DNA from 3 places in the Sphingomonas alpina genome. Region 3 is predicted to be linked to each of the others. Evidence: predicted binding sites of a transcription regulator. Region 3 holds the regulator's gene; each other region holds the start of a gene.
What was found. The regulator LexA, encoded in region 3, represses DNA repair genes until DNA is damaged. The targets are predictions, from matches to a motif close to GTTCCNCNCTTGTTCT.
Positions count from the first base shown of each region.

Region 1: H3Z74_RS22955 (putative DNA modification/repair radical SAM protein) is a predicted target of LexA. The motif match lies at 4,985-5,000, and genes of this name have one in related genera.
Region 2: uvrA (excinuclease ABC subunit UvrA) is a predicted target of LexA. The motif match lies at 6,561-6,576, and genes of this name have one in related genera.

Region 1 covers NZ_CP061038.1:4,863,567-4,873,849, forward strand. Annotated here, with positions in the region: gene H3Z74_RS22935 (UdgX family uracil-DNA binding protein) at 1-724, opposite strand, end outside; gene H3Z74_RS22940 (hemerythrin domain-containing protein) at 740-1,225, opposite strand; gene H3Z74_RS22945 (SO2930 family diheme c-type cytochrome) at 1,274-2,344, opposite strand; gene H3Z74_RS22950 (parallel beta-helix domain-containing protein) at 2,341-3,534, opposite strand; gene H3Z74_RS22955 (putative DNA modification/repair radical SAM protein) at 3,735-4,982, opposite strand; gene H3Z74_RS24915 (hypothetical protein) at 5,122-5,244, shown strand; gene H3Z74_RS22965 (RNB domain-containing ribonuclease) at 5,305-6,720, opposite strand; gene H3Z74_RS22970 (carboxymuconolactone decarboxylase family protein) at 6,824-7,288, shown strand; gene H3Z74_RS22975 (sigma-70 family RNA polymerase sigma factor) at 7,266-8,171, shown strand; gene H3Z74_RS22980 (hypothetical protein) at 8,197-8,610, shown strand; gene H3Z74_RS22985 (hypothetical protein) at 8,691-9,587, shown strand; gene H3Z74_RS22990 (hypothetical protein) at 9,660-10,283, shown strand, end outside.
Region 2 covers NZ_CP061038.1:3,335,271-3,345,553, reverse strand. Annotated here, with positions in the region: gene H3Z74_RS15615 (ArsR/SmtB family transcription factor) at 1-150, opposite strand, end outside; gene H3Z74_RS15610 (hypothetical protein) at 219-560, opposite strand; gene H3Z74_RS15605 (hypothetical protein) at 609-1,424, opposite strand; gene H3Z74_RS15600 (beta strand repeat-containing protein) at 1,502-6,358, opposite strand; gene uvrA (excinuclease ABC subunit UvrA) at 6,587-9,664, shown strand; gene H3Z74_RS15590 (ATP-binding protein) at 9,689-10,283, opposite strand, start outside.
Region 3 covers NZ_CP061038.1:2,302,775-2,313,057, forward strand. Annotated here, with positions in the region: gene H3Z74_RS10595 (anthranilate synthase component II) at 1-133, shown strand, start outside; gene trpD (anthranilate phosphoribosyltransferase) at 130-1,125, shown strand; gene trpC (indole-3-glycerol phosphate synthase TrpC) at 1,122-1,907, shown strand; gene moaC (cyclic pyranopterin monophosphate synthase MoaC) at 1,904-2,371, shown strand; gene H3Z74_RS10615 (hypothetical protein) at 2,393-4,177, opposite strand; gene H3Z74_RS10620 (molybdopterin molybdotransferase MoeA) at 4,409-5,599, shown strand; gene lexA (transcriptional repressor LexA) at 5,657-6,322, shown strand; partial or broken gene H3Z74_RS10630 (ComEC/Rec2 family competence protein) at 6,342-8,411, opposite strand; gene gltX (glutamate--tRNA ligase) at 8,527-9,969, shown strand; gene H3Z74_RS10640 (citrate synthase) at 9,994-10,283, shown strand, end outside.

The sequences.
Region 1 (10,283 bases), 2.6 Mb from region 3:
CGGGCACCAACGCGGTTTCGGGCATGTTTTTCCAATATTTCTTCGGCATTTCCTTCAACATCGCGCCAATCTTCACGCGCGCCGGATTGAAGATCGAGGCATAATAGGTCTTCCACACATCCTCGACCGGATCGCCGTCCGGCGCATCGCCCTTTTGTGCACCCGGACCCTCGCTCAGCGTCTCGCCGTCCCAGTGAATCGACAGGTCCGGCGTCAGGATCGACCAGCGCATCGATGCGAAGCGTTCGATGAAGAAGGCGGCATTGGCGCGGACGATATGATGCTCGGGTTCGAACCAGGCGACGAAACGCGGACCCGCATCGTCGGGGACGTCCCGGAAGCGCAGAAAGGCGCGCATCTTGTGGATGTCGCGCCGCACCTGCCCGGCGAGAGGATCGAGCCGGCGGATCAGCGGATCGGCGCGGTCCTCGATCAGGCCGGGCCGGGAGCGGAGCCGGATGAGCAGGGTGTAGAGCAAGGCGAACCGCTCGGGATCGCGGTGCAGCACCACATCGCGTGCCAGGTCGATAAAGGCGCGCGGGACGGAGAAGCCGGCAGGCGCAGACGAGGTCGTTGACGCTGCCGCTCCGGCGAAGAGATCGCTGCCCCCCTCGCCGATTTGCCAGAGGACTTGCTCAGGCGCCACGGCTTCCGCGGCCAACGCGCGTGCGACGTCGCGCCAGCCTTCGAAATCATCCGGCGCGGCGAGGATCGCAGTCCTCAATGTCGTGCCAGAATGTCAGTCGCGCTCGTCGCTACCCGGCGGCGAGGCTTCGGCGCGGGCCAGCTCCTTCGGCTTGCGCGTCTCGAACACTTTGGCGAGCCGTGCTTCCTCCGCACTGCTGAGCTCCTCCGCGGCGGCGGGGAACATTTCTTCCTCTTCCTCGTCGATATGATGCTCATAGCGGTGGCGCATTTCCTTGAACTTGGTCAGCCATGCGCCGGTGGCCATGTCGATCTCGGCCAGCTCGCCGAGATAATCGTCGATCTCCTTATGCTCGGAGACCGAGTGGCGGGCGTCGTCGCGCAGCTCCGGGTTGCCCAGCATGGTCGCATAGAGCGACTCCTCTTCGGCGGCGGCATGCGCCGAGACTTCGACGCGGAACGCCTCGAACAGAGTCTCGCGCTCCTCGCTCGCGCCGGAGGTTTCGCTGATCTGCGCGAGCAGCGTGCGGTGGCGGTCGTGATCGGCCTTGAGATCGGCGAAGATACGGGCGTCGGCCATGAAACTCTCCTGTGGTTGGCAGAAGAACCGATCGCGGCGATGCTTGTTTCAGTTGCGAGTCGCTTTCACCCCGATATCCGCCGGCGTGCCGGCGGGTGGCATTTCCGCGATCCAGCGTGTGAGCAGGTCGATCGCCTCGGCATGGACGGTGGCGCGGCCCAGCTCCGGCATGGCGATGCCGGGGTCGGCGCTCTCCATGCGGAAGATCAGGATCGAGCGTTCGGGATGGCCCGGGTCGATGTCGAACTCGTTGCTGCCGCTGCCACGTCCCGCCGCTACCGGGTGCTTGAGGATGCCGCGCGCATTCAGATCGGCCTGGTGCCAGTCGAGATAAAGGCCCGAATTGGATGCCGCGCCATTGGGGTTGTGGCAATGCGCGCAATTGGTTTCGAGATAGGCGCGCGCGCGGTCGGCGAGCGGGGCGGCCGCATCGTCCCAGCGTGCGAGGCGCGGCGCATCCGTAGGCAAGCGGTCGAGCATCCCGGCCTTGAGCAAGGCCTGAAGCTGCTTGCCGTCATTAAGATTGCGGATCTTCGGGCCGATCGGGGTGACCGCGCCCGACAGCGCGTGGCAATCCTTGCACTGATTTTGGTTGGGTACCGAATAGCTGATCGTGCGAATGGTGCCCGACGGATCGGTGAAGGTCACCGGGATGCGCGTGCCGGCGCGCTTCAGCACTGCATCGGTACCGTCCGCATTCCACACATAGGGGATCGCCACCCAGCCGCTCGCACGGTGGAGCAGCAGCCGCGTCTCGAGCGCCTTGAACCTGCCCGCCTGCTGATAGCCGAACGTCTTCACCAGCGCCGAGCCGACCGGCAGGTCGATGACCTTGTCCGGGTCATAGGCGGCGGCCTTGCCGCCCGGGACATAGAGATAGCGCTGCTTCTCGGCATAGTCGGAGAAGAGTGGAGTATTGAGCGTATAGGGCGTTACGCGCGCCGCCGGCGCGCGCGTCGCCATGTCGGTAAAGAGATGGAATTCCGACAGGGTCGCCGGATATCCTTCACCGGTGATCGCCGCGTCGTTCACGCCGCGCGCGTCCTCCATCGCCGCGCCCAGAATGACGAGCGCGGCGGCGGCGGAGACGATTATGGCAAGGCGTCGGGCGAGGTTCACCGGGCAGCGGCCTCCATCGCCTCGGGCAACACGACCCTGGCGGGTTGCGGCATCGCTGTGCCCGTGGACAGATCGACCGGCGCCGGCTTGGCCGTCTCCGGCGGTGCGGCGAGCGCAAGGCCCAGGCCAAGCACTGTGACCTTGTCGGTCACGGCCAGCCCGGCCTTGTCGCCGGAGCCGTCCCACAGGATCGGCGGCAGCGACCCGCCGAACGCCGCGGCAAGTTGAGCGCCGCCCGGCAATTGCGGAGCGAAGCCGGCCTTGCCGTGGCGATTACCGCCGACCGCGATGCCGCGCGGCAGCGGGTTGTAGCGCTTGTCGGTAAAGGCCTTGGGGTAGCTGATGATCATCACGTTCGCGGTGCCGTTGCCCGACAGGTCATTGTCGAAGACATGGACATTGTCGTTGGCCATCACCAGCACGCCGGTGCCGGTCGGCACCGTGGCGACGATATTGCCCTTGGGCGCGAAATTGGGCGTGTCGTTGTCGACCACCATATTCTTGAACACGCGGATGTCGCCGCCGCCCATCACCGGCAGATTGGGCAGGTCGAATACCAGGATGCCGCCGGTATTGTGCGTCGCGGTGTTGCCATAGACATCGGCGTTGCGGCTGTTCTCGATCTCGATCCCGGCGACATTGCCCTCGGCGCGCGAATTGCGCACGATGATCCGCTTCGACTGGCCGACATAGATGCCCGCATCGGACGCGCCCTTCACAATGACCGAATCGATCAGCACGTCGCTGCTCTCGACCGGATAGATGCCATAGGCGCCGTTGGTTTCCTTCGGCCCGCCGGTCCATTCGACGCGGACATTCTTGTAGACGATGCGGTCGGCGCCCTTGGTCTTGATCCCGTCGCCCTTCGAATCCTCGACCGCGAAGCCGCGCAGCACGACATCGTCGGAGGTCACGAGCAGGCCTTCGCCCGCACCCAATTGCCCCTTGAAGCTCAGCACCGTCTTGTCCGGCCCGGCGCCGCGCACAATGACCTTGTTGACATCAAGCGACAGGCCGTCGGTCAGGTCGAAGCGCCCCGCACCGATCTCGATCACGTCGCCGGGCGCCGCTTCGATCAGCGCGCCTTGCAGCCGCGATTGCGCATCGGGTCCGGGTGCGACGGTGATGGTCTTGGCCAGGGCGGGCGACGCGATGATCGCGAGCGCCGCAAATGGCAGGATAGGTTTCATGTACAGCTCCTCTAATGTCATGCGCGGGTTCGCCCCGCGTCTATGACGATCATTTTCAGACCGAACCGGGGCCTTTGGCTTTGCCGATTCCGCATCCGTGCCGACATGTTCCGGCATTGGAAAAAATCTAGCGATAACTACTTTATGGTCAATAACTATTTCGGCGAAGTGCGGCACCGATCACTGTTTTCCGGCCATGATCAGATGAAAAGCTCCATTTGTTTCGGCTTGGGCGTAAGAATGGTCTTCAGCCCCGCCAGGTCGGTCAATGCGCCGGGCCGCCAGCCCTCCGCGATCAGAAAGGGCCGCACCTTCACCACCGATACGGTCAGCCGGGCGACATCCTCAAGCCGCAACCGCCGCCAGCGCCGCGCGGCAAGGATCGCATCGACTGCCTTGGTCCCGAGCCCGGGAACGCGCAGCAGCATTTCGCGCGGCCCCTTGTTCACATCGACCGGAAAGGCGCCGCGGAACTTCAGCGCCCAGGCAAGCTTTGGATCGATGTCGAGCGGCAGCATGCCGGTTTCGGCATCGGCCGCCGCGACGACTTCATTCGCGCCATAGCCATAGAAACGCATCAGCCAGTCCGACTGATAGAGCCGGTGTTCGCGCATCAGCGGCGGGCGCTGCAGCGGCAGGATCGCGCTGGCATCGGGGATCGGCGAGAAGGCGGAATAATAGACCCGCCTGAGTCCGAAGCGATCGTAGAGAGTCGACGCCTTGCGCACGATATCGCCGTCGGTCGCGGCGTCCGCGCCGACGATCATCTGGGTCGATTGCCCGGCCGGTGCGAATGTCGGCGCGGAGCGGTATTTTCGGGTCGCGTCAGCGGTATCGATGATCGCCGACTTCATCTCGGTCATCGCGCCTTCGATCCGGCTCTCGGATTTCTCCGGCGCAAGCCGTCTGAGCCCGCTCGCGGTCGGCAGCTCGACATTGATCGACACGCGGTCGGCATGGAGTCCCGCCTGATGCACCAGCTCGGGATCGGCGTCGGGGATGGTCTTCAAATGGATATAGCCACGGAAATGATGGTCTTCGCGCAAGCTCCGCGCGACCTCGACGATCTGCTCCATGGTATAGTTGGAGGAGCGGATGATGCCCGAGGAAAGGAACAGCCCTTCGATATAATTGCGCCGGTAGAAAGCGAGGGTGAGCTGCACCACTTCGTCGGCGGTGAAGCGTGCGCGGCGCACATTGCTGCTCTTGCGATTGATGCAATAATGGCAGTCGAAGATACAGCTGTTGGTCAGCAGGATCTTGAGCAGGCTGATGCAGCGTCCGTCGGGAGCATAGGCATGGCAGATGCCCATTCCGCCATCGGTCGACCCCAACCCCTTGCCGTCGCGCGAACTGCGCTTGACCGTACCCGACGAAGCGCAGGACGCATCATATTTGGCCGCATCGGCGAGGATTTCGAGCTTTTGCTGAATATCGAGCTGGGCCATATGTTCTTTATATGTTCCGATCGACGCGTCGTAAAGGGCTGAAAGTTCTAGAATTTTCTGGTCGCATGTTTGGAGCAAAGCTCGCGACTTCAGTCGGGCAAGGCTTCAGCCGATTCTGCGCGCAACCACCGATCGCGAGCTGGCCGCAGCGTTTGGCGTCTCACGCACCACCATCTTTCGCTGGCGCGCCGCTTACCCGGAGTTCGCCGGGGCGAACGGCTGGCCGCGCACGCCGCACCCCGCTTGGAGGGTTTTGAATTGAGCTGAGTTGAGTTGATCCAACCTTATCCGTGCGAAGATCCGACCCGAGCCGATGTCGCTTTTAGTTGATCCGCTCGAACGAAAGCGTGCGCTGTTCCCGGTCGGCCGCCGTCAGCCGGACGCGCAGCGCGTCGCCCGGTGTCACATTATGCGCGCTGACATTGGCGACCACGGGCAGGTCGCGCAGCTGCATGCGCGCGCCGTGATCGGTCACGTCGGTGACCACCGCCGGGAAGACCTGCCCTTCCTGGCCGTGCAGCATGACGGCCTCGGCCAGGTCGATCACGGCACGGTCGATCCGCCCGCTCAACGCATCGGCGCGGGCCATCACCTGGGGCAGGCGCGTGAATGCCTCGGTCACGACATCCGGCACCGTCTGGCCATTCGCGATCGCCAGCGTGGCGCGCACCACATAGCGGTCGGCAAGCCGGCGCAGCGGGGCTGTGGCATGGGCATAGGTCGCAGCCATCGCCGCATGCCAGGGCACCACGCCGTCGCGGTACGGGACATAGGACGCCCCCATGCCGGCGCGGCGAATCGCCAGCATGAAGGCCGCCTGGCGCGGATCGATCGCATCGAGCGTGCGCTCATACTCGGTGAGCGGCATGGCGTCGGGCCAGGTCAGGCCGAACGCACTGGCGGTATGGCGCAGCCGCTTGACTGCGCGCGCATCGGGTTCGGCCATGACCCGGAACAGCCCGGTATGATGCGCCTGCAGCGCGTCGGCGATCGCCATGTTGGTCGCCAGCGACATGGCGGCGTTGCGATTCTCCGATTCGAGCAGCGGGCGAAAGGCGAGTTGATAGGTGCCGTCGCCGAGCGCGGCGACTTCCTGTTCGGGTGGGTCGACCCGCGCTGCGCCGCGCCGGTCCTCGGCCGCCTGGATACGCCCCGCCAGCTCGGCAAAGCCGGCCGGCAGGTCGCTGTCGCGCACGCTGTCATAGGCGAGCTTGGCCGCACTGCGGATGATTGCGCGCTCGGCGCCGTCGAGGCGGACGCCGCCGTCGGGGGCGACGCGCACGGTGAAGATCACCGCCGGGCGCGGGCCGGTGGGGAGCAGGCTGGCGGCGCCTTCCGCGAGTATCGGTGGATAAAGTCCGGCCTTGCCGTCGGGCAGATAACGCGTCGTACCGCGCTGCCACGCCTCGGTGTCGAGCGCGTCGCCGTCGTCGACGAACCAGGCGACATCGGCGATCGCGTAGTGGAGCAGCAGGTCGGCGCCACTCGGCTCGATTGCAAAGGCCTGGTCGAGATCGGTCGAGGCGGCAGGGTCGAGCGTGACGAAGCGCCGGTCGGTGCGATCGACATGCTGGGCAGGCGCGCGGGCCGCGGCGATTTCAGCGGCGGCCAGGACAGGAGCGGGGAAGGCGTCCGGCACCTGAAACTGGTCGCGGATCGTCGCCAGGCCATGGGCGAGAGCATTGTCGGGATCGGCGAGCGCCTTCATCATTGACCGTGCTACACCGCCGATGGGCATGTTCCGAAGAAAAAAAGCCAAAAAATTTCGCGGCCATGTCACACTCGACCCGCGCTAGCTCGTCTTGACGGGGAAGGTGCATAGGGCACCGAGGAGAAGGCAGATGGCCCCGCGTATCAAGAACCCGTTCAAGTTCATTCCCGACGGCCTCAAGGCAATGATGGCGGTGGAAGCGAGCATCGCGGCCAGCGGGCTGGAGCACAGCTTGCTGGAACTGGTGAAGATGCGCGCGTCGCAGATCAATGGCTGCGCCTATTGCATCCATATGCACGCGACCGATGCGCGGGCGCATGGCGAGACCGAGATGCGGCTCTACATGCTCAACGCGTGGCGCGAATCGCCGCTCTACAATGATCGCGAACGCGCCGCGCTGGCCTGGACCGAGGCACTGACTCATGTCGCCGATACCGGCGCGCCGGATGCCGATTATGCGCTGGTCAGCGCGCAGTTCAGCGAGGAGGAGCAAGTCCAGCTCACCTTGCTGATCGGGTCGATCAACCTGTGGAACCGGCTGCAGATCGGCCTGCGCGCCGTTCATCCGGTGGATGCGGCGCGTGCTGCAGCCTGAGGAGTCGACCCGCATTTTCGAGGCGCAGCGGCCGCGGCTGCTGCGCCTCGCCTACCGCATGCTCGGCTCGTTCAGCGAAGCGGAGGATGTGGTGCAGGATGCGTGGCTGCGCTGGCAACGCGCCGATGTCGCGGTGGAAACGCCCGCTGCCTTCCTGTCGCGCATCGTCACGCGGCTGTGCCTCGACGTGATCAAATCGGCCCGCGTGCGGCGCGAAACCTATATCGGCGAATGGCTGCCCGAGCCATTGCTCGATACCGCCGGGGAAGAGCCGGCCGATGACCTCACCATGACCTTGATGATGGCGCTCGAACGCCTGTCGCCGCTGGAGCGGGCGGCGTTCCTGCTCCACGATGTGTTCGGCGTGGCGCTGAACGAAGTCGCGGCGACGCTCGACCGCGATGCAGGCGCGGTGCGGCAGCTGGCGGTCCGGGCGCGCAAGCATGTCCATGACGCACGGCCGCGCTTTCCGGTCGAACAGGAAGAAGCGGACCGGATTGCCGAGGCCTTTTTCGCGGCGTCGCGCAGCGGCGATACCCAAATGCTGAAGACATTGCTGGCCGACAATGTCGTGCTGCAGGCCGATGGCGGCGGCCGAGTGTTGTCGTTCCGCAACCCGATCGTCGGGGTCGACCGCATGCTGCGGCTGTTCGCCGGCCTGCATCGCAAGTTCGGCGAGCATGGGATGGTGATGATCCGCCCGGTGTGGATCGACGGCTTGCCCGGCTATGTCAGTTCCGAACGCGGGGAAGTCCTGCAGACCACCGCGCTGGAGATCGAGGATGGGCGCATCACCGGCATCTATATCATGCGCAACCCCGACAAGCTGAAACATGTCGAACTGGCCCTGGCCGTCGAAGCACCGGCCGGACAGCCGCATTGATCGCGAGATCGCAAAGGAAAATGACATGACACGGACCTGCATCATCGTCGCGACGATCCTCGGCCTGGCCATGGCGGCCAATGGCATATTCATGCTGGCATCGCCGCTGGACTGGTATTTCGCGGTGCCCGGCGTGACCTCGACCGGCGCATTCAACCAGCATTTCATTCGCGATATCGGCATGATCTTCGTCATGACCGGCGCGGCCTATGTGGTCGGCGCGGTGCGGGCGGAGCTGCGATTGCTGCTCTGGGCGGTGGCGACGATCTGGTTCAGCGGCCATGCCCTGTTCCATCTGTGGGAAATTGCAGTGGGCATCTGCGCGCTGTCCGCTTTTCCGCGCGATTTCGCCGCCGTCACCTTGCCGGCGCTGATCGGGATCGGGCTGACCGCGTGGAGCTATGGCGACCGCCGGCGGCGGATGCTGGCCGGCGCATGATTCAACGGCCATACCCGCTTTGTTAGACGGGGCCTCGCGACGGCGGTAAGGCTTGTCCGTCGTATCGAAGCGGGGAAGATATGAGAGTGGATGCCGGCCCGATCGCGATCCTGTTCGCGGTCCTTGTCCTGTTGGGGCCGCTGATACTCGGCCTGATGGGCTGGCTCCGACGCGGGAAGGTCCGCGGAAGCGGCTCGGCGGCGCGGTCATGGGACTGGCGGCTGACGATCGGGTCGGCGTTGCTCTATGCGCTCGCCTTTGAAGTGCTGTTCCTGATCCAGGAACTGTTTCTCGTCATTCCCAAGGCGCTCACTCCCGGGCTCCATCCGATCCTCTATCACAACAATCACGACTGGACTGGCGACAATCCGCTGGCGCGATTGTTTCAGGGCACCGGCGCACTGGCCATCCTGCTGGTCGGACTGGCGGCGCTGGCCGTGCTGCGCGCCGCGCATGTGCCGAAGGGCATGACCGCGCGCACAGCGCTGATCTGGGTCGCCTTTGCCGGCTTGTTCCAGTCGGTTCCGCAGGTCGTGGTCGGCGCGATCCTGCCGCAGAACGATGTCGGCATGGCGATGGATTATCTTGGCCTCGACGCGCCGCTGCGCTGGGCTGCGGCGCTGCTTGCGATGGCGGCGATCATCGCACTGGCGTTTGCGCTGACTCGCCCCTTGCTCAGCCTCGCACCCGATGCGTCACGCACCGGCACGATCTTCCGGGTGGGGACTGTGCCGGCGGTGCTGGGGACCCTGATCGTCATCCCGTTCCGCCTGCCGGGCTCAATCGACCAGGTGGCGCTGGTCCCGGTTGCGGTGGCGATCATCGGCATGGGATTCATCCAGGCCGGCGCCTGGCGCAGCGCGCCGCGGCCGCCGGAGGCGCCGACCGGCCAGCTCAGCCCATTGCTTCTATTGATCGCGGCGATGGCAATGCTGGCATTTTTCCAGGTCGTGCTGCGACCCGGCATTGCCTTCTGAAGTGACGCCGGGGACTGGCTGTTCTTCGCCGGTGGGGGACGATACACCCGCCCCAAAGCATCGGGAGCGAGCATGAGCGGGACGGATCGAACGCGGTGGTGGCCCTATGTGCTGCTGGGCCTGACCTGCCTCGCCGGCTGGGCGTTCAAGGGGCATTGCGGGGCTTATTGGACCGATTCGATCCAGTACACCACTGGCTGCTACAGCGACGCGGTGCCGTTCTGGGGTCTGCGCGGCGTCGCGGCGGGGCAATTGCCCTATGTCGAGGCGCGGATGGAATATCCCGTGCTGACCGGCGGGCTGATCTGGATCGAAGGTCTGGTGACGCGGACGATCTTCGGCCCGGTGGCGACCGCGGCGCATTTCCTTGGTGTCGTGGCTGCGGTTAATGCGTTGCTCGCCTTTCTCGTGCTGGCAATGATGGAGCGGGCCGGGGTCGATCGCCAGCGGCTCTACTGGTGGGCGGCGGCGCCGCCGCTGATCCTCTATCTCGGGCATAACTGGGATATGCTGGCCGTCGCCTTCGCCGTCGCGGCGCTGCTTGCGGCGCGGCGCGGGGGCGGGGCCAATGCCACCGCGCTGGCCGCATTGGGCACCGCCGCCAAGCTGTTTCCGGTGTTGCTGTTGCCGCTGCTCGGCTTGGGCGCGCTGTTCCCCGCTGAGCGCCGCGGCGTGACCCGGCGTCTTGCCGCCGCG
Region 2 (10,283 bases), 1.0 Mb from region 3:
CACCGCAGGCAATTTGATTGCGAACGGCCGCGCCAGCTCGCTTACAGACACTTCGGATTCTTGCTCGAGCCGGGCAAGGATGGCTCGGCGAGTCGGATCGACCAGCGCCGCGAAGGTTCGATCGAGTCGGGGAGTTTGATAGTTCACCATATAGTGAACTATTGGTGATCGGGACATGTTTGTCAACCGTGCCGGCAACGACACGGCGCCATGGTTGCCTAGCTGGCTTTTTTCTCGAACAGGCGCTGCATCACGGTGCCGATCGCATCGACCAGGTCGCGGGCGTCCTGCGCGCCGGCCTGCGCCGCCTTTGCCGACGCATCCGTCGCTTTCGCCGCGACCCTGCTGCCCGCGCGGCTGCGTGCCGCGGCCGTCACGACCGCGCTGATCCCGGCGGCGATCACCTCGCGCCCGACCGGGCTATTGGCCTTTTCGAGCAGCGCTCCGCCCGATTTGCGCAGCTCCTTGGGGACCTTGATTCCGGCGATGCGCTTGGGCAGCTTTGCGGCTTTGCCGGCCTTCGCGCTCTTGTCCTTCTTCGCCATCGCCAGATCCTTCATTGTGTATTGCAGATATAATACACGAAATGCCGCAACCCGTCCAATGGTTCAGGGCACGAGATAATCGTCACAGACGGGCAGGGGCGTATCGATCCGGAATGTGCCGCTCGCCGCGTCGGGCGAGATGGTCCGACGATAACTGCATTGCGCATCCGTCACCCATTTAACGTCCTTGCGGCGCAATGGTGCCGCCGCCAGCGAATCCGCACTGCGCGACACGGGGCCTGGGAAGCTCTTCGCACTGGTGGTGAAGATGAAGTGCGGCGCGCCGGTGCGCACTGCCGGATCGAGCGTCAACGTTCCATCGAACGCATATTCGTCATGACATGCGCTGGCGCGCTGCTGCATGTCGGCCTCGCTGAAGCAGGCCCGGATCATTGCTGATCCGCGCGACGGCACGGTCAGTACGGCTTTCATGGCCTCATTTCCCGTTTCGGCTGCGGCGAGCGTCAGCGTTGCGGCGCTCGCCCCGCCGCCCGAATAGGAGGTCGAACTGGTTGCCTCGACCCCGACCAGCACCCGGCCTGAGGCCTCGCGCACGATCCGCGGCCAGAGCGCCATGCGCGCATTCCCGTCTTCGTTCGGAACCGGGAAGGACGCGATCGGCGTTTTACCTGCGGCGCCGGGCAGCCGGTCGAACAGATAGAGCGTCCACACATTACCATCCACGTCGAGGCTCAGCTGCGCACAGCGTTGCCGGTCCGGGGTGCAATGAACCGCCGAGATTGAATCGGTCGAGTCTTTGCCGCCGGCAATCGGCGCGAACGTCTCGATCCGGTTGCCGGCGCCGTCGATCTGGGCCGGACGGGACGGGGTGGGAGCCGCCGTCACCAAGGCAAGAACGAGCATGGAGATCATCTGCACGTCTTCCGCTCCGCATTCACTGTGATGGCGCCAGGCAATTTACCCGGCGCCACGACAACAGTCACCTCGCTGCCGGATCACGGTACGACAAGGAAGTCGGCGCTGGTGATGGTGGCGGGATGATTGGCGAGGGTGGCGAAGATGATCGCCGCGCCCGCACCCGACCCATCGGCATCATAGGACAGGGTGCCGGTCGCCGCGTCGTACAGGATATGTTGATCCGCGTTGGTGGCAGGTCCGTTGCTGAACGCGCTGGCGCTGAGCGTGCCCAGCCCAAGCCCCGCAAAGACCGACTGGTCGAGTTCGATCCGGTCGGTGCCATGGACGAAGTCCGTGATCGTATCGACATTGCTCGCGCCCAATGCCGTGCCGAACACGAACGTATCAGCACCGCCCAGGCCGGTCAGCGTATCGCTACCCAGCCCGCCATCGAGGATGTTTGCGGCGGAATTGCCGGTCAGGAAATTGCCCGACGCATTGCCCGTCCCGTTGATCGCCGCGCTGCCGGTCAACGTCAGATTCTCCAGCTCGGCCAGGTTGCTGAATGAGAAGCTCACCGAACTTTCGACCAGGTCTGTACCTTCGTTGGCGAACTCAATGACACGGTCCATGCTGTTGTCGACGATATAGCGGTCATCGGAACCCCCGCCGTACAGCAGGTCGGCGCCGGCGCCGCCGTCGAGAGTGTCGTTGCCCTGGCCGCCGTCCAATATGTTTACTGCGGCGTTGCCAGTTATTCTGTTGTTCAAGACGTTTCCGGTGCCATTGATCGCGGCCGAGCCGATCAGCGTGAGGTCCTCGACCGCCCCGTCCGCAAGCAATAGCGAGTAGGTTATGGAACTGTAGACGCTGTCCAAGCCTTCGTTGACCTGTTCCAGAATATAGTCGTTAATGTCATCGATATAATATTGATCATTGCCCTGGCCGCCATGCATCCAATCGGCACCAGTGCCGCCGTCGAGTATATCGTTTCCGTCGCCGCCCTGAAGGAGGTTCGCGCCCGCGTTGCCCGTCAGGATATTGGCGAGTCCGTTGCCCTGCGCGCTAGTCGGGGCCGTGCCGGTCAGCGTGAGATTTTCCACCTCGGGCGCATTCCCGAGTGAAAAGCTGACCGAGCTTTCGATCGTGTCGGTGCCGCCGCCGCTCAGCTCGACGATCTGGTCCCCGATATTGTCGACGACATAAATGTCGTTGCCCAGGCCGCCGACCATCTGGTCCGCGCCCAGGCCGCCATCAAGGCGGTTGACGCCGGCATTGCCGCGCAGCGTGTTGGCGAATTCATTGCCGGTCAGGTTGATGAAGCCGGTCCCGGCATCATTGGCCGTCGCCAGCGTCTCGATCTCCTGCCCTGCCGCCAGCGCATAGCTTCGCGCGACGAGTACGGTGTCGTTGCCGCCGCCAACGCCCTCCAGGACGGCATCCCCGGCGACATCGACATAATAGGTGTCGTTGCCCAAGCCTCCCTGCATCGTGTCAATGCCGGCGCCGCCATCCAGGATGTTCGCCGCCGCATTGCCGATCAGCACATTGTTCAGCGCATTGCCCGTGCCGTTGATCGCCGCACTGCCGGTCAGCGTCAGATTCTCAAGCCCGGTCAGGCCACTGAACGAAAAGCTTACCGAGCTTTCGACGGTATCCGTGCCTTCGCCGTCGAGCTCGATCACCCGGTCCAGGCTGTTGTCGAGACTATAACGGTCGTCGCCTGCGCCACCGTACAGCCGATCGCCGCCCAGGCCGCCATCGAGCACATCATTGCCGTCACCGCCGTACAGCGTGTCGCTGCCGTCAAAGCCCTGCAGCCCGTCATTGCCGCCAAGGCCACTCAATATGTTGCTTGCGGCATTGCCCAGAATGGCTTGTCCGTAATCATTGCCGGTCAGGTTGATCGGCTGATCGGCACCGCCGGACACGGCAGTGATGCCGAAATATTCGATCTCCTGGCCGGCCGCCAACGCGTAGGATAGGGTCGTATAGACGTAATCCAGACCCTGGCCGGCGGTTTCGAAAACCATATCGCCGGCATTGTCGACATGGAAATGATCATCCCCACCGCCGCCGGACATCTCGTCGATGCCGGCACCGCCGGTCAGGATATCGTTGCCCCCGCCGCCCAGCAGCATGTCATTGCCCGCGTCACCATACAGCGTGTCGGCCCCCAGTCCGCCGTCGAGCTGGTTGTTGCCGGTATTGCCGCGCAGTGCATTGGCGAGATCGTTGCCGGTGCCGTTGATCGCTGCCGTGCCGGTCAGTGTGAGATTTTCCACCGCCGCGCCCGCCAGCGAAAACGTCACCGAACTCTCGACGATATCCGTACCGCCATCCTTGACCTCGAACACCTGGTCGCCGCTATCGTCGACGATGTAGCGGTCATTGCCGGCGCCGCCATAAAGACGGTCGGCACCAAGGCCACCATCGAGCAGATCCTCACCATCACCGCCGTACAGGGTGTCGTTCCCGACCAGGCCGAACAGATTGTTCGCCGCCGCATTGCCGGTCAGGATGTTGGCCAGATTATTTCCCTCGCCGTGGATCGCGGCAGCACCGGTCAGCGTGAGATTTTCCACCTCTATCGCATTCCTGAGGGAAAAAATGACTGAACTTTCAATCGTATCCGTACCGCCGCCGCTCAGCTCGATCACCCGGTCTTCGAGCGTGTCGACCACATAAATGTCGTTGCCCAGTCCACCGGACATCTGGTCCGCGCCCAGGCCGCCATCAAGCCGGTTGCCGCCGGCATTGCCGCGCAGGATATTGGCGAACTCGTTGCCCGTCAGGTTGATGAAGCCGGTCCCGGCATCGTTTGCCGTCGCTAGCGTCTCGATTTCCTGTCCGGCCGCCAGCGCATAGCTTCGCGCGACGAGCACGGTGTCGTTGCCGCCGCCAACGCCCTCCCGGACGGCATCCCCGGCGACATCGACATAATAGGTGTCGTTGCCCAAGCCGCCCTGCATCGTGTCCGCGCCGGCACCGCCGTCAAGGATGTTCGCGGCCGAATTGCCGATCAGGATATTGGCGAGCGCATTGCCGGTGCCGTTGATCGCCGCGCTCCCTGTCAGCGTCAGATTCTCCAGCGCGGTCAGGCCGCTGAATGAAAAGCTCACAGCGCTTTCGACCAGATCCGTGCCTTCGCCGTCGAGCTCGATCACGCGATCGAGGCTGTTGTCGAGGATATAGCGATCATCGCCCGCGCCGCCGTAAAGCCGGTCGCCACCAGCGCCGCCATCAAGCACGTCATTGCCGTCGCCGCCGTACAGCGTGTTTGCCGCGACGTTGCCCCGCATATTGTTGTTCAGCGCGTTGCCGGTACCGTTGATCGCCGCACCGCCGGTCAAAATAAGATTCTCGACTCCTTCAGTTTGAACAGGCGACAGCGAGAATGTGACTGAACTCTCGACGAGATCTATACCGTTGCCTTCCTGGCTATAATCGAACTCTTCGACCCGATCATCAATGTTATCGACGATATAACGATCATTGCCCGCGCCACCGACCATCACATCAATGCCGGCGCCGCCGTCCAATATATCATTGCCGTCTTGCCCCTGTATCAGATCGGCGCCGTCGCCACCGTAGAGACGATCTTCATCAAAGCCGCCAAACAGCCGATCGTTGCCCGTCTCGCCATTCAATATGTTGCTGCCGAAAAGATCAGTAAGCTCGTCATCTCCCGCACCGCCACTCACTATATCGTCGCCGTAACCACCATTAATCGCGTCATTGCCCGCCTCGCCGTTCACAATGTCGTTGCCCTCGCCGCCATCAAGTTGATCATCGCCGAGGCCGCCATCAAGGGTGTTCGCCGCCGAATTGCCGATCAGGATATTGCTCAGCGCATTGCCGGTGCCGTTGATCGCACCGATGCCGGTCAGCGTCAGATTCTCCACCGCGGTCAGGCTGCCGAGCGAGAAGCTCACCGAGCTTTCGACGCTATCCGTACCTTCGCCATCGAGTTCGATCACCCGGTCCAGGCTATTGTCGACGATATAGCGGTCATCGCCCAGACCGCCGGTCATCGTGTCGCCGCCGGTACCGCCGTCGAGTATGTCGTTGCCGTCGCCACCATTGAGTGTGTCGGTGCCATCGCCGCCATTCAGCGTATCCGTACCGGTATAGCCGGTTAGGACATCATCGCCGCCAAGCCCGTTCAATATAGTGACATTGCCAGACCCATATATCGTCTGGCCAAATTCGTTTCCGGAAATGTTGAGCGTTTCGTCTGGAGTCAGGGCATAGGCATATATGAATTCGACTTCCTGTCCCGCGGTCAAGACATAAGATGGAGTATAGATGAAGGCCAGATCAGTGCCTTCGCCCACGGCCTCGAAAATCATGTCGCCGGCATCATTGACTGTATAATAATCGTAACCGGCGCCACCATACATCCGGTCATTGCCTTCACCGCCGGCAATTTGATCCAATCCGTTGCCATCGCCGCCATAGATCGTGTCGTCACCGTCGCCGCCGGTGAGAAAATCATTGCCCGCGCTGCCGTAGATCAGGTCGTTGCCGCCTTCTCCGTTCAGGCTGACGCCTGTCGGGTTGCCGTCCAGAACCCCGGTCAGCACATTGTTCAGCTCATTTCCGATGCCTTCATTATAGGTCAGGCCGGGAGCCGCACTCACGGTCAGGTTCTCGATTGCGCGGTTTTGAATCGAGAAGGATATCGAACTCACGATGGTGTCATTGCCCCCGCCGGACGCTTCGATCACCTCATCGCCGATGTCATCGACGAAATAGACGTCATCGCCCGCACCGCCCTCCATGCGGTCGATGCCAAGCCCGCCGTCGAGCCGGTCGTTGCCGTTCTCGCCGTACAGCTGATCGTTGGCGCCGTTGCCGGACAGCGTGTCGTTACCGCCATTGCCATGCGCAGTATCGATATCTCCGGTACCGACAAACACGTCGTTACCAGCGCCGCCAACATAATCCACCATGTCGATAATCCCCCGTGCCGAATGAACATTGTTGGCCGTTTGCGGTTGAGTCTGCAACAATTAGCGAGGTTTCATGTCACAATGGCGTCGGGGCATCGCGCCGCTACGGCACAGGCGCCATCCTTGCGGGACGGCGACCAAATTCCCAGATTAGGATTCCAGACCGGGCCCCGGTTCAGGCCAGACCGGGTCTTGCCCAATCCGAACAAATATGGAACATATCGCCGCATGCTGACTCACATATCCGTCCGCGGCGCGCGCGAGCACAACCTCAAGAACGTGTCGGTCGACATCCCGCGCGACACGCTCACGGTGATCACCGGCCTGTCCGGATCGGGCAAGTCGAGCCTCGCCTTCGACACCATCTATGCCGAGGGTCAGCGCCGCTACGTCGAATCGCTCAGCGCCTATGCCCGCCAGTTCCTCGAACTGATGCAGAAGCCCGACGTCGACCATATCGAGGGCTTGTCGCCGGCAATCTCGATCGAGCAGAAGACCACCAGCCGCAACCCGCGCTCGACCGTCGCGACGGTGACCGAGATCTACGACTATATGCGCCTGCTCTGGGCGCGTGTCGGTATTCCATACTCGCCCGCCACCGGCCTGCCGATCGCCGCGCAGACCGTCAGCCAGATGGTCGACCGCGTGATGACCCTGCCGGAGGGCACGCGGCTCTACCTGCTCGCGCCCGTCGTGCGCGGCCGCAAGGGTGAGTATCGCAAGGAACTAGCCGAGTGGCAGAAGGCCGGCTTCACCCGCGTGCGCATCGACGGCGAGATTTACGAGATCGACGAAGCCCCCGCGCTCGACAAGAAATACAAGCATGACATCGAAGTGGTGGTCGACCGCCTGGTGATCGGTTCGGGTATCGCGACGCGGCTGGCGGAGAGTTTCGAATCCGCGCTGAAGCTGGCCGAGGGGCTGGCTTATGTCGATTTGGTCGATACGACCGTTGCCGAGCTCTCATCCAACCGGGTGAAGGAAGCACCGCAGAAATTCATTGCCGAGACATCCGTTCGCCCTGAGCTTGTCGAAGGGCAGGGTGCCACATCTGCAACGTCGAAGAAGAAGAACGGTGCTTCGACAAGCTCAGCACGAACGGGGGAGGGGGCGGTAGCTGCCGCCCTCGACGGCGGCGCGATGAAGGGCGCCGGCGTCCCCGCCAACCGCATCGTGTTCAGCGAGAAATTCGCCTGCCCGGTGAGCGGCTTCACCATCGCCGAGATCGAACCGCGGCTCTTCTCCTTCAACGCGCCGCAGGGTGCGTGCCCGGCGTGCGACGGCCTGGGTGAGAAGATGCTGTTCGACGAGGATCTCGTCGTCCCCAATCACGCGCTCAGCATCAAGAAGGGCGCGGTCGTGCCCTGGGCCAAGTCCAACCCGCCATCGCCCTATTACATGCAGGTGCTGGGCAGCCTGGCGCGCGAATTCGGCTTCAGCCTCGATACGCCATGGGAAGAATTGCCCGGCGAAGTGAAGCTGATCATCCTCCACGGCACCGGCGGCAAGCCGGTCACTTTGACCTTTGTCGACGGCCGCAAGTCGTACGATGTGAAGAAGCCGTTCGAGGGCGTGATCGGCAACCTCAACCGACGCCTGCTCCAGACCGAAAGCGCATGGATGCGCGAGGAACTGTCCAAATACCAAAGCAGCGCCGCATGCGAAGTCTGCCACGGCGCGCGGCTCAAGCCAGAGGCGCTGGCGGTCAAGATCGGCATGCGCGACATCTCCAGCGTCACCCGCCTGTCGGTGGTCGACGCGCTCACCTGGTTCGAGAATGTCCCCGCCGACCTGACCGATCAGCAGCGCGCGATCGCCGAGCGCATCCTGAAGGAGATCCTCGAACGGCTCGGCTTCCTCAACAATGTCGGGCTCGACTATCTCAACCTCAACCGCACCAGCGGCACCTTGTCGGGCGGTGAGAGCCAGCGCATCCGCCTCGCGTCGCAGATCGGCTCCGGCTTGTCCGGCGTGCTCTATGTGCTCGACGAACCCAGCATCGGCCTGCACCAGCGCGACAATGACATGCTGCTCAAGACGCTGCGCCGCTTGCGCGATCTCGGCAACACTGTGCTGGTGGTCGAACATGACGAGGACGCGATCCGCACCGCCGATTATGTCATCGACATGGGCCCCGGCGCCGGCGTGCATGGCGGCGAAGTGGTCGCACAGGGCTCGCTCGCCGAGGTGCTCGCGACCAAGGGCAGCATCACCGCCGACTATCTCAACGGCACGCGTGAAGTGCCGGTGCCGGACAAGCGCCGCAAGGGCAATGGCAAGAAGCTGACCGTGCACAACGCCACCGCCAACAATCTGCGCGGCGTCACCGCGAGCATCCCGCTCGGCACCTTCACCTGCATCACCGGCGTGTCGGGATCGGGCAAGTCGAGCTTCACCATCGACACGCTCTACGCCTCGGCCGCGCGCACGCTCAACGGCGCGCGCCTGCTCGCCGGCAAGCATGACAAGGTCACCGGCCTGCAATATCTCGACAAGGTGATCGACATCGATCAGTCGCCGATCGGCCGCACCCCGCGCTCCAACCCGGCAACCTATACCGGCGCCTTCACGCAAATCCGCGACTGGTTCGCCGGCCTGCCCGAAAGTTCCGCGCGTGGGTACAAGCCCGGCCGCTTCAGCTTCAACGTCAAGGGCGGCCGCTGCGAGGCGTGCCAGGGCGACGGCCTGCTCAAGATCGAGATGCACTTCCTGCCCGACGTCTATGTCACGTGCGACGTGTGCCACGGCGCGCGCTACAATCGCGAAACGCTGGAGGTGAAGTTCAAGGGCAAGAGCATCGCCGATGTGCTCGACATGACGGTCGAGGACGCAGTCGAATTCTTCAAGGCGGTCCCGCCGATCCGCGACAAGATGGCGATGCTGGCGGAGGTCGGCCTGGGCTACGTCAAGGTCGGCCAGCAGGCGACCACCCTGTCCGGCGGCGAGGCGCAGCGCGTCAAGCTCGCCAAGGAGCTGTCACGCCGCGCCACCGGCCAGACGCTCTACATCCTGGACGAACCGACGACCGGCCTGCATTTCGAGGATGTGCGCAAACTGCTCGAAGTGCTGCACCAGCTGGTCGAGCAGGGGAATACGGTCGTGGTGATCGAGCATAACCTCGACGTGATCAAGACCGCCGACTGGGTGCTCGACCTTGGGCCTGAGGGCGGGGTCAAGGGCGGCGAGATCGTTGCCGAAGGGACGCCGGAGCAGGTGGCCAAGGCGAAGGGGTCGTTTACCGGGCATTATCTCGCGCCGTTGTTGGCGAAGGGCAGGGGGCGTGTGGAGACAGTGGCGGCGGAGTGAACCTAAATCTACCAAGATCGGCGTTCAGTCGGGTGAAAAGAAGCTTCTTCCGCTAATACCAGCCCGGTCAAAGAATGCTTTATTGCGATCGGTGGCGTCCTTCAGCAAATCATCCCATCCTATCAGCTCGATTGATCCCGAAAAACCATCTCTTGGAATATACCTACGTCCGCCAGTTCCGGCAATTCTCTCCCAAGAGTAAGTCCACTCATCCATTTTTCCGACAATATCTGCGATGATAAAACAGTTAAATACGGTTGACCCATTAAGTTTTATTGGCCTTCCTTTTACGTCTAGCTCTCCGCCGTTTTGCAATAACCTAACATATCGTTCAACCTGTTGCTGAGGATTTTCATCATTATTATAGCTTTTTCTACCAGGTCGTTTAAACTCAACTAGAAGTACACGCGCCATTTCATCAGCTTGTCGAAGCGAATGAACGGTGTTGAAAATCAAGACGTCGGCTCTCTCCTCGCTTTCAAATGCGGATCCGAGTTCCCGGAATGGGCGATCTGAGCTAAAGTATTCGGCAAAAGTCAGTCGCTCGTCAATTACCCAAAGCTCATGCGATGATGCCGGCATGATCTTTAGCTCATCGCCTACTGTTCTGATGCGCATC
Region 3 (10,283 bases):
GGGCGTCCGCCATGCCACGCTGCCAATCCACGGGGTCCAGTTCCACCCCGAGAGCATCGCCACCGAACACGGCCATGCCCTGCTCGCCAACTTCCTGCGGCTGGCCGGCATCACGGTAAAGGCGCTGGCGTGACCGCCGTCGTCCTGCTGCCCGATCCCAGCTCACCGCTGTCGCACGAATCCGCAGCACAAGCCTTTGCCGACATTCTCGATGCGCGGACTTCGGAAGAGGCTGTGGCCGACTTTCTTATCGCGCTCACCGAACGCGGTGAGACCAGCATCGAGATCGCCGAGGCCGCCCGCGCGCTGCGCGCCCGCCTGATCCCGATCGCTGCGCCAGCCGGGGCAGTCGATGTCTGCGGCACCGGCGGCGATGGGCACCATACGCTCAACGTCTCGACCGCCGTGTCGCTGGTCGTCGCGGCGTGCGGCATCCCGGTCGCCAAGCACGGCAACCGTGCCGCCTCCAGCAAGGCCGGCGCCGCAGACACGCTCGAAATGCTCGGCCTCGACATGGAGCGCGCCGGGCGCTTGGCCGAAGGGAGCCTGCGCGACATCGGCATCGCCTTCCTGTTCGCGGGCAATCACCATCCGGCGATGAAGCGCATCACTCCGATCCGCAAGAAGATCGGTCGCCGCACCATCTTCAATCTGATGGGCCCACTCGCCAATCCCGCGCGGGTCGGGCGTCAGCTGATCGGTATCGCCCGCCCCGACTACGTCCCGCTTTATGCCGGGGCGCTCGAACAACTCGGCACCGAGGCTGCGCTGGTGGTTTCCGGTGAGGAAGGGCTCGACGAACTGTCCGGCGCCGGCCCAAGCATCGCCGTCAGCGTCGGCAGCCTGAACATGCCGGCCCGTATCGCGCCAGAAGATGCAGGCCTGCCGCGTCACTCGATCGCCGCGATCCATGGCGGCGACCCGGCCTATAATGCCGCAGCGTTGCGTCGCCTGCTTGCCGGCGAGACTGGCGGCTATCGCGACGCCGTATTGCTCAACACTGCCGCCGCGCTGATGGTCGCGGGCCATAGCGACACGCTGACCGACGGCGCGGACGCCGCTCGCGAGGCAATCGATTCCGGCCTGGCCAACGCACTGCTCGATCGCTGGATCGCTTATTCATGACCGATATTCTCGACCGCATCCTCGAAACCAAGCGGGCTGAGGTCACCGCACGCAAGGCGACCACGCCGCTGGCGGATCTCGATGCGCGGATCGCCGAACAAACGCCGCCGCGTGGTTTTCGTGCCGCGCTCGACGCAAAGGCCGCGGCCGGTCATGCGCTGATCGCCGAGATCAAGAAGGCCAGCCCGTCCAAGGGGCTGATCCGCGAAGACTTCGACCCACCCGCTCATGCTCGCGCCTATCAAGCCGGTGGCGCGGCTTGCCTGTCAGTGCTGACCGACGAGACCTGGTTCCAGGGTGCCGATTCCTACCTGACCGCGGCGCGCGGCGCCTGTACCCTGCCGGTGCTTCGCAAGGATTTCATGGTCGATGCATGGCAAGTGCCGGAGGCACGCGCGATCGGCGCCGATGCGATCCTGCTGATCATGGCCGCGCTCGACGACACATTGCTTGCGGAAATCGAAGTTGCGGCATTGGAATGCGGCATGGATGTGCTGGTCGAAGTTCATGACGCAAAGGAACTCGACCGCGCGATGAAGCTTAAATCCCGGCTGATCGGCGTCAATAACCGCAACCTGCGGGACTTCACGGTCGATTTCGCCCGCACCTACGAACTGGTGTCGAAAGCGCCCGCCGGCTGTACTTTCGTCGCCGAAAGCGGGTTGACCACGCGCGCCGATCTCGATGCAATGGCCGAACGCGGCGTCAAATGCTTCCTGATTGGCGAGGCGCTGATGCGCCAGCACGATGTCGAGGCCGCGACCAGGGCGCTGATCGGGTGACCGGGCTGACTCATCTCGATGAAGCCGGAGCCGCGCGGATGGTCGATGTTTCAGCCAAGCCTGTCACGGCGCGCGAGGCGATCGCCACCGGACGCATCACCATGTCCCCCGCCGCGGTCAGCGCGATTCGCGACGGCGCGGCCGCCAAGGGCGATGTGCTCGCGGTCGCGCGGGTCGCCGGCATCATGGCGGCCAAGCACACCAGCGACCTGATCCCGCTCTGCCATCCACTGCCATTGTCGCGCGTCACGATCGAGTTGAAGATCGACGAAAGCGGCGTCGAGGCCATCGCCACCACCACGACCGACGGCAAGACCGGCGTCGAGATGGAAGCACTCACCGCCGTCTCCATCGCGCTGCTGACGATCTACGACATGGCCAAGGCGATCGATAAGGCGATGATCATCGACAGTGTGCGCTTATTGTCGAAGACCGGCGGCAAATCCGGCAACTGGTCGGCCTGATCGGCCGACCAGTTACGCCGATTACCGGGGATCACGGCCCCGGCCACCAGGGCCGCGATCGGGCCGCGGCGGTCCTGCCGAAGGCGCGGCAGATAACGGCCGTGTTGCGGCACGCGCCTGCGTCTGCGCCGCGCGTGCCTGGGCTTGCACCTGCTGCCGTTGCGCCTGAGCAGCGCGAGCCTGCCCCTGAGCCTGTTGGCGCTGCGCCTGAGCTTGGCGCTGTTGAGCTTGTCCCGCCTGACGTTGCTGAGCTTGCGCAGCGCGCTGCTGTATTTGCGCCTGGCGTTGCTGCGCCTGGCCCTGTTGTCGCTGCTGAATCTGGACAGCGCGCGTTTGCGCTAGCGCCTGGCGACGCTCCTGGGCCTCGACCGCCCTGGCCTGACCCCGGCGGCGTTGCTCGACCTCGGTCCGCTGCGCCGCAACCTGGCCTTGTCGACGCTGCTGAAGCTGCGCCGCACGCGCCTGCGATTGAGCCTGCTGGCGTTGGCGTGCCTGTACCGCGCGGGCTTGCTCGTCATTCCGTGCCTGGGCGCGCCTGGTCTGTTGCGCGACCCGAGCCGACTGATCCCGATCGATCGCGATGTAGCGCCGTTGCATCGCCACCGCGCGCGCCTGCCGATCGCGTTGCGCGACTTCGCCCGCCGCGATCTGTCGCGCTCGCTCGCCTTGGCGCCGCGCCGCCTCGGCACGCTGGGCCGCCTGAATGCGTTGGCCCTCGGCGTTGTCGCGTTCCCGCAAGCGCAATTGGCTCTGCTGCTCGGCGAGCGCGCGTCGTCGTTCGATCATTGCACGCTGCACTTCGCTGCGATCGTCGACCGGTCGTGTCGCCAACATAGCGACACGGCGGCGCTCGACAGCGGCCGCGCGCTGGCGCTCGCCTTGATCACCGGCAAAACCGCGCGCGGCCGGTGCGTAACGATTGGCGTCACGCGCCCAGGGCGCCAGTGTCCAGGCGGCTGGAATGGCGCGTGGCGGTGGTCGCGTGCTGAATCGCTGATCGCGCCATGCGTCGTAGCGCACGGTATCCGCACGACGACGCACTTGCTCCTGGCCCCAGTGGCGCTGCTGCCGTTGGACCACGCTGGCGTGATAGCGCTGCCAATCGGCTTCACGCGACCGCGCCGCGGCCCAGCGCGCCTGCGTCGCGGAAATGGCATTTTGGCGAGCCGCCCAATTGGCCGCGATCACCGGGCGGCGCTGGTGCGACGAGCGGTAGAGATCGCGGCCTCGCGCATAATAGCGCGCGGCATAGTCCTGGCGTGGTCCATAGGCGGCGTAAGGCAGGATCGCCCCGCTGGCGGCATAGACCACTGCGAGTTGCCCATTATCATAGCCGTACCCATAGTCATGGTCGCGCACGAAATAGGGCGATACGGCACCCGGCCGGTAATAATAATAGCGATAGCCGTCATCGATCGGTTCGGCGAACGCGATCGAATCGTCATACCCCTGCCAGGCCCATGGCTCGACATCATCATAGTCGAAGCCATAATCCGGTGGTGCATCGCCGATTGCGTCGGCAAATCCCCGGGCATCGTCAGCATAGGCATAGGATTGGCCCGGATCGGCCAGTTGTACCACCCGGATTGGCTTGGCTGCAGGAAGTGCGGCAGCCGCTGCGGCGGATCGAACCACCGTCGCCCCGCCCGACGCGAGGGGCAAGGTGGCCGGCAATTCAGGCAGTTGAGAGGCGACCTTGCTCTCTTCGGTCGCCGCCTTTGGGTTACAGCCGGCAAGGGCCAGCGACGCCGCGATCGCAATGACAGCGCTCGCCTGGCGAACGCGCTGGGAGATTTTCATGGTCATGGCATCCAACTCCTTGATGCCCCCCAAAGCGTAGACGATGGACCAACGTTCCTGAACCCGCTGTGGCAGCGTCGTTCATCGAGGAGTCGGTCGATAAGATTGCCGGGGAAGAGAATCCGTCTGTCCCACCAGCGCCAAATGTGACAGCGTTGGTTTCATGCTCCCATTCACTTTTCACCGTTACCGTCACCCGTCGAGGGAGGCCGAACGGCAGATCACGCGCCTCACCACATGATTCCCAAGCCCCTTCTCCCCGTCACCGAGGCTCAGTCGCGACTCCTCGCGCTCGTCGCCCGGGTCCCCAGCGAGACGCAGCCGTTGCGCAGCGCGGCTGGCCGCTGGGCTGCCACCGATATCCTTGCACGGCGCACCCAGCCCTCCACCGATCTCTCGGCGATGGACGGCTATGCGATCCGCTTCGGCGACCTGCCAGGCCCCTTCGCGCTGATTGGGGAAAGTGCCGCTGGCCGCCCCTTTTTCGGAATCGTCGGTACTGGCGAAACCGTCCGCATCTTCACCGGCGCGGCCATGCCCAACGGCGCGGACACGGTAATGGTTCAGGAGGAAGCCGGTCGTGACGGGGACATCATCAACCTGACCGGCGAAGGGCCGCACAGGCTGGGTGGCAATATGCGCGGCAAGGGCCTGGATTTCTCAACCGGCGATGTGCTGGTACGCCATGGGGAACGCCTCACCGCCGCACGGATCGCACTCGCGGCAACCGCCGGGCACGGCACGCTGGCGGTCAACCGGCCGATCCGTGTCGCCATCGCCGCCACCGGCGACGAACTTGTCCCGCCCGGGGGCCAGATTACCGGCGCGGATCTGCCCGAAGGTAATGGTGCGATGCTCGTCGCATTGCTCGCCGACCTGCCGGTCGAGACGATCGACCTCGGCATCCTGCCCGACCGGCTCGATGTAATGACCGCAGCGTTCGGCCAGGTCGATGCGGATATTCTGGTCACCACCGGCGGTGCCTCGGTCGGCGATCATGATCTGGTCCGCCCCGCGCTGGAGGCAGCAGGGGGCAGCGTGGATTTCTGGCGGATCGCACTGCGCCCCGGCAAGCCGATGATGGCCGGGCGGATCGGCGAGACCGTGGTGCTCGGCCTGCCCGGCAACCCGGTATCGGCATTCGTCACCGCGATGTTGTTCCTGCGACCGCTGATCGCCGCCATGGCCGGAGCCGCCAACCCATTGCCCGTGACGACGACCGCCACGCTTGGCGAACCTCTCCCCGCGAATGATCATCGCCAGGATTATCTGCGCGCGGAATCCCGCGATGGTCGAGTCTTCGCCTCCACCATCCAGGACTCGTCGATGCTGCTCACGCTTGCGCGCGCGGACTGCCTGATCGTCCGTCCGCCCCATGCGCATGCCGCTGCCGCGGGAGATATGGTCCAAGTGTTGCGCATCGCTTGACAATCCAACGGAACATTGCGACAACGTTCCCAGTCTGTTCCGACGAAGGATTTACGGATGCTAACGCGCAAACAGCATGAGCTGATCTGCTTCATCAACGACCGCCTTGCCGAAACCGGCGTATCGCCTTCGTTCGAGGAAATGAAGGAGGCGCTCGACCTCAAGTCGAAGTCGGGCGTGCACCGCCTGATCAGTGCGCTCGAGGAACGCCAGTTCATCCGCCGCTTGCCCAATCGCGCCCGCGCGCTTGAAGTGCTGAAGATGCCGGAACGCGGCGACGCCGCGCGCAAGACGCCTGTCACTGCACCCAACATCCGTACCTTGCCCGAGCCCGCCAACGATGTGATCGAAATCCCGCTGCACGGCCGCATCGCCGCCGGCGTGCCGATCGAGGCATTCGAGGGTCATTCGATGCTCGCGGTGCCCGCGGCGCTGCTCGGCAATGGCGAACATTATGCGCTTGAAGTGTCAGGCGATTCGATGGTCGAAGCAGGAATTCTCGACGGCGACTATGCACTCATCCGCCGCGCCGATACCGCGCGCGACGGGGAAATCGTCGTCGCGCTGATCGAGGAGAGCGAAGCGACGCTCAAATATTTCCGCCGCGAGGGCGCAATGGTTCGGCTCGACCCGGCGAACCGTGCCTATGATCCCCAGCGTTATTCCCCCGCCCAAGTCCGCGTTCAGGGTAAGCTCGCCGGCCTGTTGCGCCGCTACGATTGATATCCGCGCCGGGGTTCCGCCACGGATGGCGGTCGCCCGGCCGGTAAACGGTGGTGATTTTGCCGTTGGATAGCGTGATCGCCACCCCACCTGTCTGCGCCAGGGTCGGGCGATCGAGCTTCAGCCAGCGCGGTGTGCAGCCTTGGGGCAAGCGCCGTTCGCTGACCACGATATCGGCGCCCCGGCATGCCGCGATCAGCTCGCGCGCCGGGACCAGATAAGCACTGCGCGTGGCGAGGATGCGCCAAGTTCGCCCTCCTACCTTGCGCTCGGTCAGGCACAAATCTCGATTGCACCGTGCTTCGGGCTGATCAGCCAGTAGCAGCGGCGTGCCGTCGACACCGCCATTTTCCGCCAGCATGTCCGACGTATAGTCGCCGACCCGATCGCGCAGCAGCGCCAGCCCTCCACGCGCCGTCCGCACCGCGACATGCCGCCCATCCCCCGTTACCAGCAGATCTGGTGCCGGAGTCATCAGCGCCCAGACGACCCCGGCGATGAGAGGAGCGAATCCCAACCGTCGCCACCGCGTCCGCCACAGCGCGACCCACAAGCCGCCGATCACGATCAGGGCATAGGCGATATCCGGCATGGCCGGCAGTGCCGCCACGGCCCCCGGCAGGCCCGCGGTCGTCCTCGCCAGCCAAAGCAACAGGTTCAGTGCTCCCTGGGTCAGCCACCACAGCGGCGCCCCCAGGCCGACCAGATCGAACAATAACGCCAGCGCTTCGAGCGGCATGACAATGAAGGTGGTCCAGGGAATAGCGACGATATTTGCCGCCGCACCGTAGAATCCCGCCTTGTGGAAATGAAACAGTGCGATCGGCATCAGTGAGAACTCAACCGCCAGCCCGGTGAGCACCAACGAGCCAAGGTTACGCCTGATCTTGGCGACCAAGCGTTCGTCGCGGGGCGCGAACCATGCCTTGATGCGCGGATGCTCGTGCAGCGCGATAATCGCCGTAATCGCGGCAAAGGAAAGCTGGAAACTGGGCCCCGCCAGCGATTCCGGCCACAGCAGCAGCACGACCACCGCACCTGCCGCGACCAGTCGCAAGGTCATCGCTTCGCGGCCCATCGCCAGCGCGGTCAATACCAGCAGCGCCGCAACGCAGGAACGGATCGTCGGCACCTGCGATCCGGTCAGGAGGGTGTAGCCGATCGCTGCCGCCGCGCCCGCCGCCGCCGCGATCAGCGGCAATCGGAAGCGCAGCGCAAGCCATGGGCTCAGCGCAAGCAGGCGCAACACCACCAGCATCGTCGCCGCCACGACCGCCGTGATATGCAAGCCGCTCACCGACAGGAGATGCGCCAAGCCGGAGCGTCGCATTGCCTCGGCGTCCTCCTCCGCGATCGCGCCCTGATCGCCAGTCGCGAGCGCGCTGGCGATCCCGCCCGCGCTACCCCCGACGCGAGACTGGATATGCCGCGACAACCGGTCGCGCAGCCCCGCCCCTGGCGCATCGCCCGGCGTCACGATTGTGACCGGCGCAAATCCGCGCCCTGTACCGCCAATCTCGTCGAACCATGCCACGCGCGCATAGTCATAGGCGCCCGGCACGGCGGGCTGCGGGGGTGGCATCAGTCGTGCCTGCAATCGGATCGTCGCACCGCGCGTCAGCCCGGCCGGCACATCGGTTTCGGCGAGATTGGCCCGTACATGTGCGGGCAGCTGGATAGCACGACCAAACCGGTCCGCTGCCTGATCGACGACCCGGATCGTCGCAAGCCGCAATCGCACCAGGTCGCGGGCCGCGAGCGGCTCGATCGTTTCGACCCGTGCTTCGAACGTCGTGATCACCGGCCGCGTCAGCACAGCGCCCGCCGCATCGTTCGCCCGCCACCAGACAAGGGAAAGGCCAAGCGCCATTGCCAGCACGCCAACGCCCAGAGCATGCCCTGCCCTGCCCCCGCGCCCCACCGCAAACGCCAACAGAGCGATCGCGATCATCGCCGTCAGCGCCGTACCCCATGACAATGGGTCGGGCAGCACGAACCAGAGAGTAACACCCGCCCCGATTGTCACTGGCAGCCACAGCACCAACTGGTCGCGTTCCGCCTCGAGCCAGCGCTCTAGCGCATCGCGCATGGACGCCATACCTGCGCCCAGGCCGATTTGAAGCGGCCAAGGTCGCGTGCTAGGGGCGTGGTCGGCTGAACTGGCCATCTGATTTCAATTCTGAAAGGATGCGCGCTTGAGCGCAATTACTGATGCCGCCGCTCCGGGCGTTTCGGCGGCTACCCCGGTGCCCGGGCAGGTCGTGACTCGTTTCGCACCATCGCCGACCGGCTTCCTGCATATTGGCGGCGCGCGCACCGCGCTGTTCAACTGGCTGTTCGCAAAGGCGAGCGGCGGCAAGTTCCTGCTGCGGATCGAGGACACCGACCGCGCGCGCTCGACCCAGCCGGCAATCGACGCAATTCTCGATTCGATGACCTGGCTCGACCTGAATTGGGACGGCGAGGCGATCTTTCAGTTCGAGCGCGCACCGCGCCATGCCGAGGTCGCACATCAACTGCTTGCCTCGGGCCATGCCTATAAATGCTATGCCACGGCCGAGGAGCTGACCGCGCTGCGCGAAAGCCAAAAGGCCGCCAAACTGCCCATGCGCTATGACGGCCGCTGGCGCGACCGGGACGAGAGCGAAGCGCCGGAGGGCGCACCTTATGTGGTGCGGATCAAGGCGCCGAAGGATGGCGCGACGACGATCGTCGACCAGGTACAGGGCTCGATCACCGTGCAGAATGCCGAGCTCGACGACTTTGTCCTGCTCCGGTCGGACGGCACGCCGACCTATATGCTCGCAGTGGTGGTCGACGATCACGACATGGGCGTCACCCATGTCATCCGCGGCGACGATCATCTCAACAATGCCTTCCGCCAGCTCGCGGTGATTCGCGGCATGGGCTGGCCCGAGCCGATCTATGCCCATGTGCCAATGATCCATGGTTCGGACGGTGGTAAATTGTCCAAGCGGCATGGTGCGGTCGGGGTCGATTCCTATCGCGACGAACTCGGCATCCTGCCCGAGGCGCTGAACAACTACCTGCTCCGGCTCGGTTGGGGGCATGGCGATGACGAGATCATCAGCCGCGAACAGGCGATCGAATGGTTTACTCTGGACGGCGTCGGAAAATCACCAAGCCGGTTCGATTTGAAAAAACTTGAGAACCTGAACGGTCATTATATGCGCCTCGCCGACGATGCGCGGCTGGCTGATATGGTGGCCGGACGACTCGACTTCGAAGTCGATGACCGGCAGCGCGATCTTTTGCGTCGCAGCATGGCGGCACTGAAGCCGCGCGCTGCCAATCTCGTCGAGCTGACGAGCGGTACCGCCTTCCTGTTTCGCACCCGTCCCCTTGAAATCGACCATTCCGCGGCCGATCTCTTGACCGCCGACGGGCGCAGAATTCTCGCACTTGCACACAGCAAGCTTGACGCGCTCGACGGCTGGGATACGGAGAAACTCGAAGACGCGGTTCGGCAAGTTGCCGACGAAGCGGGGACGAAGCTGGGTCAGGTCGCGCAACCGTTGCGCGCGGCATTGACGGGCAAGAAGACCTCGCCCGGGATATTCGAAGTGCTCGACCTGCTCGGGCGTGACGAAAGCCTCGGCCGGATCGCCGACCAGATGGCCAGCTGAGCCGGAACGTAAAGGACCTATTCGATGAGCGACACCGCAAAGCTGAGCGTTGGCGGCAAGGATCTGGACTATGCCGTGATGCCGGGCACAGTCGGCCCCGATGTCATCGACATCCGCAAACTCTATGCCCAGACCGGCAAGTTCACTTACGACCCGGGCTTCACCTCGACCGCCAGCTGCGATTCCGCGATTACCTATATCGACGGTGATGAAGGCGTGCTGTTGCATCGCGGCTATACGATCGGCGAATTGTCCCGGCAGTCGAGCTTCATGGAAGTGTCGTACCTGCTGCTCAACGGCGAATTGCCGACCAA